DNA from 4 places in the Salinicoccus roseus genome. Region 1 is predicted to be linked to each of the others. Evidence: predicted binding sites of a transcription regulator. Region 1 holds the regulator's gene; each other region holds the start of a gene.
What was found. The regulator LexA, encoded in region 1, represses DNA repair genes until DNA is damaged. The targets are predictions, from matches to a motif close to CGAACATATGTTCG.

Region 1 (2,206 bases):
ACTCGATGGAACACCGGGTGAACACGCTGAAGCCGGCATTCACGCATCTTGGGACAGGTACAGCATACAATGATGAAGATATTCCATATTACACAGAAAATTATATCCAGAAGTAGATGGAATATTTTTCTTATGGTATAATATTATACAAATAAAAGTGTTTGAAAACGTTTCCAAGGGGAAGTGGAAAAAGAGCGTTAAAATGCATTTTTAAAGATTATATCTTTTCCTGAAGGCCCATCCTGATAGAAAAAGTAGAACGAGGGGATGCAGTTGATCAGTAAAACACATGAGAATGATACGAAAGATGCGAAAGATATTTTGGAGCAGGTAAGAATAATACTTGGCAGATAGCCGATCGAAAGAGATTGGAATAGACAGGGTGGCATGGGAAAAGCGATAATAGAAAGGGCGCCTACCATTTTGGTAGGCGCCCTTTATTGTCTGGAATCATCAGAAGGACCGGAAGAGTCCTACGACCTTGCCGAGTACGGTCACGCTGTCCAGTATGATCGGTTCCATGGCGGAGTTCTCAGGCTGGAGCCTGTAGTAGCCGTTCTCCTTATAGAAGCGCTTGACAGTCGCTTCATCCTCTTCAGTCATCGCAACGATGATGTCACCGTTATGCGCAATATTCTGCTTGCGTACGATGACACGGTCACCGTCGTGTATGCCGGCTTCGACCATGCTGTCGCCGACGACATTCAGCAGGAAGATTTCACTGTTATGGTTTGCCGTGAAGTGTTCCGGCAGCGGGAAGTATTCGTCGATGTTCTCGACTGCAGTGATCGGCAGACCGGCAGTGACCTTGCCGAGTACAGGAACATGTATGACGGGACCATACTGTTCGTTTTCCTCCGTAATGACTTCGATGGCCCGCGGCTTCGTCGGATCCCGCTTTATATATCCCTTCTCCTGCAGTTTGGCGAGGTGTCCATGGACGGTGGAGCTTGACTGCAGGCCGACCGCATTGCCTATTTCCCTGACACTTGGCGGATAGCCCTTCTCATGTACGGTAGTCTTTATAAACTGATATATCTGCTTCTGTCTATCTGTTAGCGGCTTCATATATATACCTCCGGCTCATTATTGATTCAATTTTACCATATATATGGTGGTGTTACAAACGTTTGTTCGTAATCTTGTTGACCCGGAACAGATGTTCTGTTACCATGTGGATACAAACACATGTTCTGGAGGGGGACGCTATGAAAGTGAAGGAATTCAAGCTGTTGAGTGCCATTTTTGCATTTGCCCTGGTTGCCGGTCTTATATTCATGTTCGATTCCCATAATACAGAGAACGCACATTCCGATATCGTATATATAGATGAGTATGAAGTAGTGACGGAGATGGATATCATGGAGCCTGATGATGAAACGCCTGTTCCGGACGAACAGTACGCCGAACGGACACATATGGACCAGCTGATGGAAATGATCGGCTTCATAAAATGATTATCAAGTATGGGAATGGTCTCATACTTTTTTTTGTGTTAAATTATATGTGAGTGGACAGGAGGTTTCGCAATGCTTGAAAAGGAAAAACTGCAACGTATCAATGCACTGGCCGCCAAAAAGAAGGCGGGCAGCATCAATAAGGAAGAACTTGAAGAGCTGAAGGGGCTCAGGGAAGAGTATCTTGAGAATTTCCGATCCTCCTTCAGAAAACAGGTGGAAAACACCAAGGTGGTCGATCCAGAAGGCAATGATGTAACACCTGAAAAACTTAAACGCATTCAACAGGAAAAAAATACCAGAGAATAAAGGAGCATGACTATGACATTCGATAAAACCGATCAGCTTGCGATCAACACAATCAGAACACTTTCAATCGATGCGGTTGAAAAAGCGAATTCCGGGCACCCGGGACTCCCGATGGGGGCCGCGCCGATGGCGTACACGCTGTGGAGCCGTCATCTGAACTTCAACCCGAATTCCATGGACTGGTTCAACCGGGACCGCTTCGTACTCAGTGCCGGCCACGGTTCCATGCTCGTCTACAGCCTGCTCCACCTGAGCGGTGCGCTGGAGCTGGAGGAACTGAAGAATTTCAGACAGTATGAATCCAAAACGCCTGGACACCCTGAATTCAAGCACACTGAAGGTGTGGAGATCACTACCGGCCCTCTAGGACAAGGCTTTGCGATGAGCGTCGGCATGGCCATGGCTGAAAAGCATCTGGCCGCGCGCTTCAACCGCAACAA
Region 2 (2,206 bases), 340 kb from region 1:
TGGGTGACTTCGTCCACGTGTTCCAGCAGCACCACATATATTTCATCGAAACGGTAGTCCCGCATCAGTATCTGGCTCTTTGCGATCGATGGGGAATGGATGGCGTGCTTTTCGCGGATGAGGCTGAAGTCGATTCCGTTGGCATGGAGGTGCCAGTCCACACCGATGACCCCGAAGTCCCGCTTCAGATGGACCACCGGATAGCGTGCAAGATCCCCGATGGAGAATATCCCCCGTTCATTAAGCTTGACCTCACTCCTTCTGTTGATCCCCCAGAAATTCCTGAGCGGCTTGATGGGCCAGAGCTTCCGGGGCACATCATGATAGCGCCACTCTGCAATGCCGTCCGGCATCCGCTTCGCCTCGATATCCAGGGACAGTTTGCTGAGCAGCATGTTATCCCCGACGCCGATTGCACAGTCGATCCCCGTCTCTTCATATACTTCCTTCTTGAGCTGCTTGGCCAGAGCATAGGGTGAATCCTCGAATATGCGGTAGCTTTCCGTCACATCCATGAAAAACTCATCAACGGAGTATTGATGGAAATCTTCCGGCGCCACATATTTCAGGGCGATTTCCGTAATCCTTGCCGAATAGTCCAGATATGTCTTCATCGACGGATTGATGATGTATATGTCGCGGCGGGCCGGTATTTCAAACAGCCTGGACCCCGTCTTTATGCCGAGCTTCTTCAGTTCCGGTGTAGCCGCAAGCACTACGGAGCCGAGGCTTTTCGTATCCGCCACCACAGCAAGTTTGGCCGTCATGGGATCGAGCCCCTTCAAAATGCATGAGACACTGGCGAAGAAGCTTTTCTGATCGACGCATAATACATGGCGCTGCGGACAGATATGATAATTGTACATGTCATCCCTCCATACAGAACATATGTTCGCACATCCGTATATTCATCATATCACAGAATCCATCCGGATAGACACGAATCTCCTGCATTCATAAGTAAATGCGTGCCAATTGGGTATGGGACATTATAAAACCTTTACAGAGAAAAAGGAGGAACACTCATTGAAGGATATCATCGCATTACTTAAAAAAGGGAGCATGGCCTCCCTCACCGCTTCCATCGTCAACTTCTTCATCGCAGGGCTCAAAGGTGTAGCCTTCATCCTGACGGCCAACGTCGCGATGTTCGCCGAAATGATGCACTCGATCGGCGATGCGCTCAACCAGCTTTTCGTCTTCATAGGTTCCGGGCTGTCGAAAAAGGCACCCACCGAGCGCTTCCCCTTCGGCTTCGGCCGTCTGGTGAACCTCGTCCTGCTCTTTGCAGTCATCATCGTCGGCATCCTCGCCTACGAGACGGTAAGGGAGGGTCTCCACCACATTCTGGAACCCCTGCCTGTAGAGACCGATACGACCATGCTGCTGATCAACATCGGCGTCCTCGCCATCGCAGCGGTACTCGAGACATTCGTGCTCTATAAGGCCGGAAAGGAGCTGCTCCAGCAGGCGGACATGCCCTATGACGGCCTGAAGCCGATAACGACGAGCTTCGCCAATATGGACAGGGCCAAGCCGGCCACAAAACTCGTCTTCCTCGAGGATGCTGTCGCCACAGGGGGTGCGATATTTGCAATCATCGCAATCCTCGTCGCCCGCTTCACAGGATTCTCGCAGAGTGAAGGGATCGCTTCGGTCCTCATCGGCCTGGCGATGTTCTATATCGTCTATAAGATCTTCATGGAGAATGCAGCCGGGGCACTTGGAGAACATGACCCGCGCATGGAGGAACGGGTCTCACAGATCGTTCTGCGCCACGATGAGATAAAGGACATCAGAAAGCTCTTCGTCATGAAGGAAGGCGACAACCTCCACGCGGAAGTCGTCGCCGAAATCGACCCGAATCTCACTTCCAGGGAGGTCAACAGGATCAGGGATGAGATAGAAAAACTGATCCTGAAGCAGCAGCACGTGACGGATGTGAATATGGAGTTCGAACTGAATGACGGCAAGCGTACATGGCCGAAGACCCAGGACGACCTCGACAGGAAACCGAAATATTAGCACGAAAAAAAGGATGGCGTAACCGCCATCCTTTTTATTTTCTATTCATTCGCTGCCGGTTCCTCTCGGGTCGGCTCTCCGGCATCCGGATCCTCTGCATCCGCTTCAAAGAAGTCATGAATCGCTTGGCTGTTCGCTTCGAAGTCAAGATCGATGACATTTCCGGCGTGCGGCGTGTCCA
Region 3 (2,206 bases), on a different contig from region 1:
CGATAAATGGCATACTGCTTCTGCAGCCGCTTCCCGAGCACATCGATATGAAGCGGGTGGTGGAACTGATGAACCCGATGAAGGATATCGATGGGATGACGCCTTTCAACCTCGGTCAGGTATTGACCAATGAGAAGAACAGGCTTGAACCATGTACACCGGCGGGTGTGATGGAGATGCTTGATTTCTATGACATAGATCTGAAAGGGAAGAACGTGACAGTCGTTGGAGCGAGTGCCGTAGTCGGCAAGCCGCTCTCACTGCTGTTCATGAACCGGGATGCGACGGTGACGACATGCAACCTCTATACCGATGACCTGGTGGCCAAATGCAGCAATGCAGATGTCATCGTCAGTGCAGCCGGTGCGATGAACCTGATACGCGCCGAGCATGTGAAGGAGGGGGCGATCGTCATCGATGTCGGCATCAACTTCAACGATGAAGGAAAGATGGTCGGCGATGTCGATTATGAAGGAGTAAAGGACAAGGCCTCCTATATCACGCCTGTTCCCGGCGGCGTCGGAGCGATTACGACGACCGTCCTCGCCTATCATCTGATGATGGCAACCGACTATCAGAAGGAACCGGTCCTCTTCCTGGAACGCTAGAGAAAAGCCATGCAGAAAATTTTCTGCATGGCTTTTCTGATATCACGCTACAGCATGGTGATGTCCAGAATGTCTATGAATGAAATGAATGTCATTTCGGCATCATCGTCCGGATGATGGCCGATCAGCACCATGCTCCATGTATCGACCTGGACGAGTCTGAGTTCGGCATGGAAACGGAAGCCATCGTAGTAATATTCGACATCTACACACCGTTTCTCATGCAGCGCCTTCTTCAGGATGTGGTTCATCTCATCCAGCCGGTCATCGGACAGGACCGGCCGCTCGATCCGGGTCTGGTCCTTGATCATCCGGTCGACCCTTTCAAACTGTTCGGGCATGGTGGCGAAGGGCGCCCATTTGATCATCCCGCGCCCCTGTGGAATATTGGAGTCGAGTTCATCCATCGGCATATCGCGGTAGTCCATCTGCATCCCCCCTCATTGTCCTGTGCCTCTGCCAATTCCAATTATACGAACATGTGTTCGCTTTTTCAAGTGGAATTTATCTTTTCATTTAGGGTATGGGAGAGGGTATGCTACTATAATAGAAAAAGATGGAGGAGGAATCAGCATGATCGGGTACGTCGGTACTTATACAAAAGAGCATGGAAAAGGGATATACAAGTTCAATCTGGACACGGAAGCAGGAAAACTGACCGCCGTGGAAGAGGCGGCGGAATCTCCAAACGCGACCTATCTGGATATCGAAAACGACCGCGTATATGCAGTGAAGAAGGGCAAGACGAAGGCGGGCATCGCCACATTCGAAATCAGCGATCTCGAGACGGGGGAGCTGCGCTTCATCGAAGACTGCCTGGAGGAAGGCGCTTCAGGCTGCCATCTGACGCTCACTTCAGATCAGAATTATATAGTGGATGCGGTCTACCTCTCCGGGGAAATCAGGCTGTACCGCGTGGATGAACGTGGCGTGGCATCAGAGCGTCTGGATATTTTCCAAGTGGAGGGCGATGGCCCCCATGAACGCCAGGACAATCCCCACTCCCATTTCGTCACTGAAACGCCGGATAAGAGATACATCGCAGCGGTGGATCTCGGGGCGGACAAGATTGTGACGCTTGAGATCAGGGACGACAAGCTGCATAAGATTTCGGAATGCACGGTTGCGGCAGGGAGCGGGCCAAGGCATCTGGTTTTTGACGACAGCGGCACCCATGCCTATATTTTCACTGAGCTTTCCAACGAAGTGATCGTCGCCAACTATCATGATGGGGAATTCTTCCCTGTGGAGACATATTCCGCACTTCCCGAATCATTCGAAGGACATTCCCAGGGCGCTGCAATCCGCAAGCATCCGAATGGGAAATACATCTATGTATCGAACCGCGGCCATGACAGCATCGCCGCATTTGAAATCATTGAGGAGGGCAAAGCGCTGAAACGCCTCCAGATCGAGTCCACGAACGGGGACTGGCCGAGGGACTTCAACCTCACACCGGATGGGGACTATCTGATATGTGCCCACGAGCGTTCCCACAACCTTGTACTGTTCAGGGTGAATGACGACGGCACCATCGAACGGCAGGAAGGCGAACTGGAAGTGCCGGAAGGCGTCTTTGTCGGATTCGTCTAAATGAA
Region 4 (2,206 bases), 350 kb from region 1:
TGCGCCGATCGTATGGATGATCGTATTGATCTCTTCATTCTTGAAGATATCCTCAAACTTCGCCTTCTCGGTATTGATGACCTTCCCACGAAGCGGCAGGATGGCCTGGAATCGCCTGTCGCGGCCCTGCTTTGCAGATCCGCCTGCAGAGTCCCCTTCGACAAGATACAGTTCATTCTTCTTGGCATTGCGGCTCTGGGCGGGCGTCAATTTGCCGGAAAGCAGTGTATCCTTGCGGCGCTTCTTGCCGTTCCTAGCCTCCTCACGGGCTTTCCGTGCAGTCTCCCGGACGCTCCTTGCCTTGATCGCCTTCTTGACTAGCTGGGTGCTCAGCGCCCCGTTCTCCTCCAGATAGTATGGAAGATGTTCGCTCATCAGCGATTCCATGACATTCCGCGCTTCACTCGTACCGAGCTTGCTCTTCGTCTGGCCTTCGAACTGGAGCAGGTTCTCAGGGACCTTCACCGAGATGACGGCAGTCAGGCCTTCCCTGATGTCGCTGCCCTCAAGGTTCTTGTCCTTGTCCTTCAATTCCTTGATTTTGCGTGCATATTCATTGAATACACGCGTGAAGCCAGTCTTGAAGCCGACCTCGTGCGTTCCGCCATCCTTCGTCCGTACATTGTTGACGAAGGAGATCAGCGTTTCACTGTACTGGTCATTATACTGGAAGCTCACTTCAGCCACGATATCGTTGTACTCGCCGGAGAACATGACCACATCACCGATTGCATCCTTGCCCTCATTCAGGAAGTTGATGAAGGCTTTCAGCCCATCATCATATTGGAAGACTTCCTCGAGCGGCTCCTCGGGACGCCTGTCCGTAATCGAAATGCGCATCCCCTTCTGCAGGAACGCGGATTCCCGCATCCTTTCCATGATGGTTTCGAAATGGAATGAAGTGCCGCTCTTGAATATCTTTCCATCGGGCCTGAATGTCACTTCCGTGCCGGTCTGCTTCGTCTTTCCGGTCACTTCCAATGGACGGTCGAGCTTGCCGCCGTCCTTGAATGACATCTCATGCACTTTTCCATCCCGGTAGATCCTGATCTCCATCCATTCGCTCAGCGCATTGACGACCGAAGCCCCCACACCGTGAAGGCCGCCGGATGTCTTATAGCCGCCGGCACCGAACTTGCCGCCTGCATGGAGCACCGTGAATATGACTTCCGGTGTCGGCTTGCCGGATGTGTGCATGCCCGTCGGCATGCCCCGCCCGTTGTCGCGGATGGTGATGCTTTCATCCGGATTGATGGTGATATTTATTTCATCGCCGTAGCCATTGATGACTTCATCGACCGAGTTGTCGGTGATCTCGTACACCAGGTGGTGCAGCCCCCTATAATCGGTGGAACCGACGTACATCCCAGGCCTTTTCCTTACGGCGTCCAGACCTTCAAGTATTTGTATTGAATCATCGTTATAAGTATTCTGTCTTGCCAAATCGGATTTCCTCCTACAAACGTATGTTCGTTATTTTTATCTCATGTTCTATTTTTATACAAAAGCGTGAGGATTGCAACCATAATCAATGTATTCATATTGCATATAACACTAATAGTTTACATAATAATTTTATGGTAAACTATATTTTATTATACCCCATTAAAAATTTATGGTAAACTGTTAGTACCTGATAATAAAGGGGTTTTTAAATGGAAACGATCATAATACTCCTGGTCTTGAGCTATCTCCTGGGTTCCACGCCATTCAGCCTGCTCATCGGCTTGTGGTTCTATAAGATCGACCTCAGACAGCATGGCAGCGGCAATATAGGCACCACAAACACCTTCAGGATCCTTGGGAAGAAGGCAGGCATCGTCGTGCTGCTCCTGGATATGTTCAAGGGGGCACTTCCAGTGGTTGCAGCGATGCTCCTCAACGTGGATATGCATATATTCATTCCCGGCCTTGTGGCGGCCATCGGCCATGTCTACTCCATATTCCTCAAGTTCAGGGGTGGCAAGGCAGTCGCTACCAGTGCAGGTGCCGTACTGGCATACAATCCCCTGCTCTTCATCATGCTCCTGGCCGCTTTTCTGATAACGCTGAAGCTCAGCAAGTATGTATCCCTGTCCAGCATAGTGAGTGCCGTTTTATTCTTTATTCTTTCGCTGGCATTCAGGGATCCGCTGCTGATTGCATTCTCCTTCATCATCGCTGTAGTCATTGTCGTTAGACATATCTCCAACATTAAACGTATAAT

Region 2: a site for LexA is predicted at 882-895, ahead of EDC33_RS01340 (Y-family DNA polymerase). Genes of this name have one in related genera too.
Region 3: a site for LexA is predicted at 1,083-1,096, ahead of EDC33_RS09595 (YolD-like family protein). Genes of this name have one in related genera too.
Region 4: a site for LexA is predicted at 1,460-1,473, ahead of parE (DNA topoisomerase IV subunit B). Genes of this name have one in related genera too.

Annotation. Positions count from the first base shown of each region.
Region 1 covers NZ_RKQJ01000001.1:585,197-587,402, reverse strand. The annotation lists gene EDC33_RS03140 (CAP domain-containing protein) at 1-116, shown strand, start outside; gene lexA (transcriptional repressor LexA) at 454-1,068, opposite strand; gene EDC33_RS03130 (hypothetical protein) at 1,209-1,457, shown strand; gene EDC33_RS03125 (DUF896 domain-containing protein) at 1,530-1,766, shown strand; gene tkt (transketolase) at 1,779-2,206, shown strand, end outside.
Region 2 covers NZ_RKQJ01000001.1:242,747-244,952, reverse strand. The annotation lists gene EDC33_RS01340 (Y-family DNA polymerase) at 1-866, opposite strand, end outside; gene EDC33_RS01335 (cation diffusion facilitator family transporter) at 1,027-2,025, shown strand; gene EDC33_RS01330 (LCP family protein) at 2,067-2,206, opposite strand, start outside.
Region 3 covers NZ_RKQJ01000003.1:76,008-78,213, reverse strand. The annotation lists gene EDC33_RS09600 (bifunctional 5,10-methylenetetrahydrofolate dehydrogenase/5,10-methenyltetrahydrofolate cyclohydrolase) at 1-608, shown strand, start outside; gene EDC33_RS09595 (YolD-like family protein) at 656-1,036, opposite strand; gene EDC33_RS09590 (lactonase family protein) at 1,182-2,201, shown strand; gene EDC33_RS09585 (alpha-amylase) at 2,202-2,206, shown strand, end outside.
Region 4 covers NZ_RKQJ01000001.1:234,027-236,232, reverse strand. The annotation lists gene parE (DNA topoisomerase IV subunit B) at 1-1,443, opposite strand, end outside; gene plsY (glycerol-3-phosphate 1-O-acyltransferase PlsY) at 1,656-2,206, shown strand, end outside.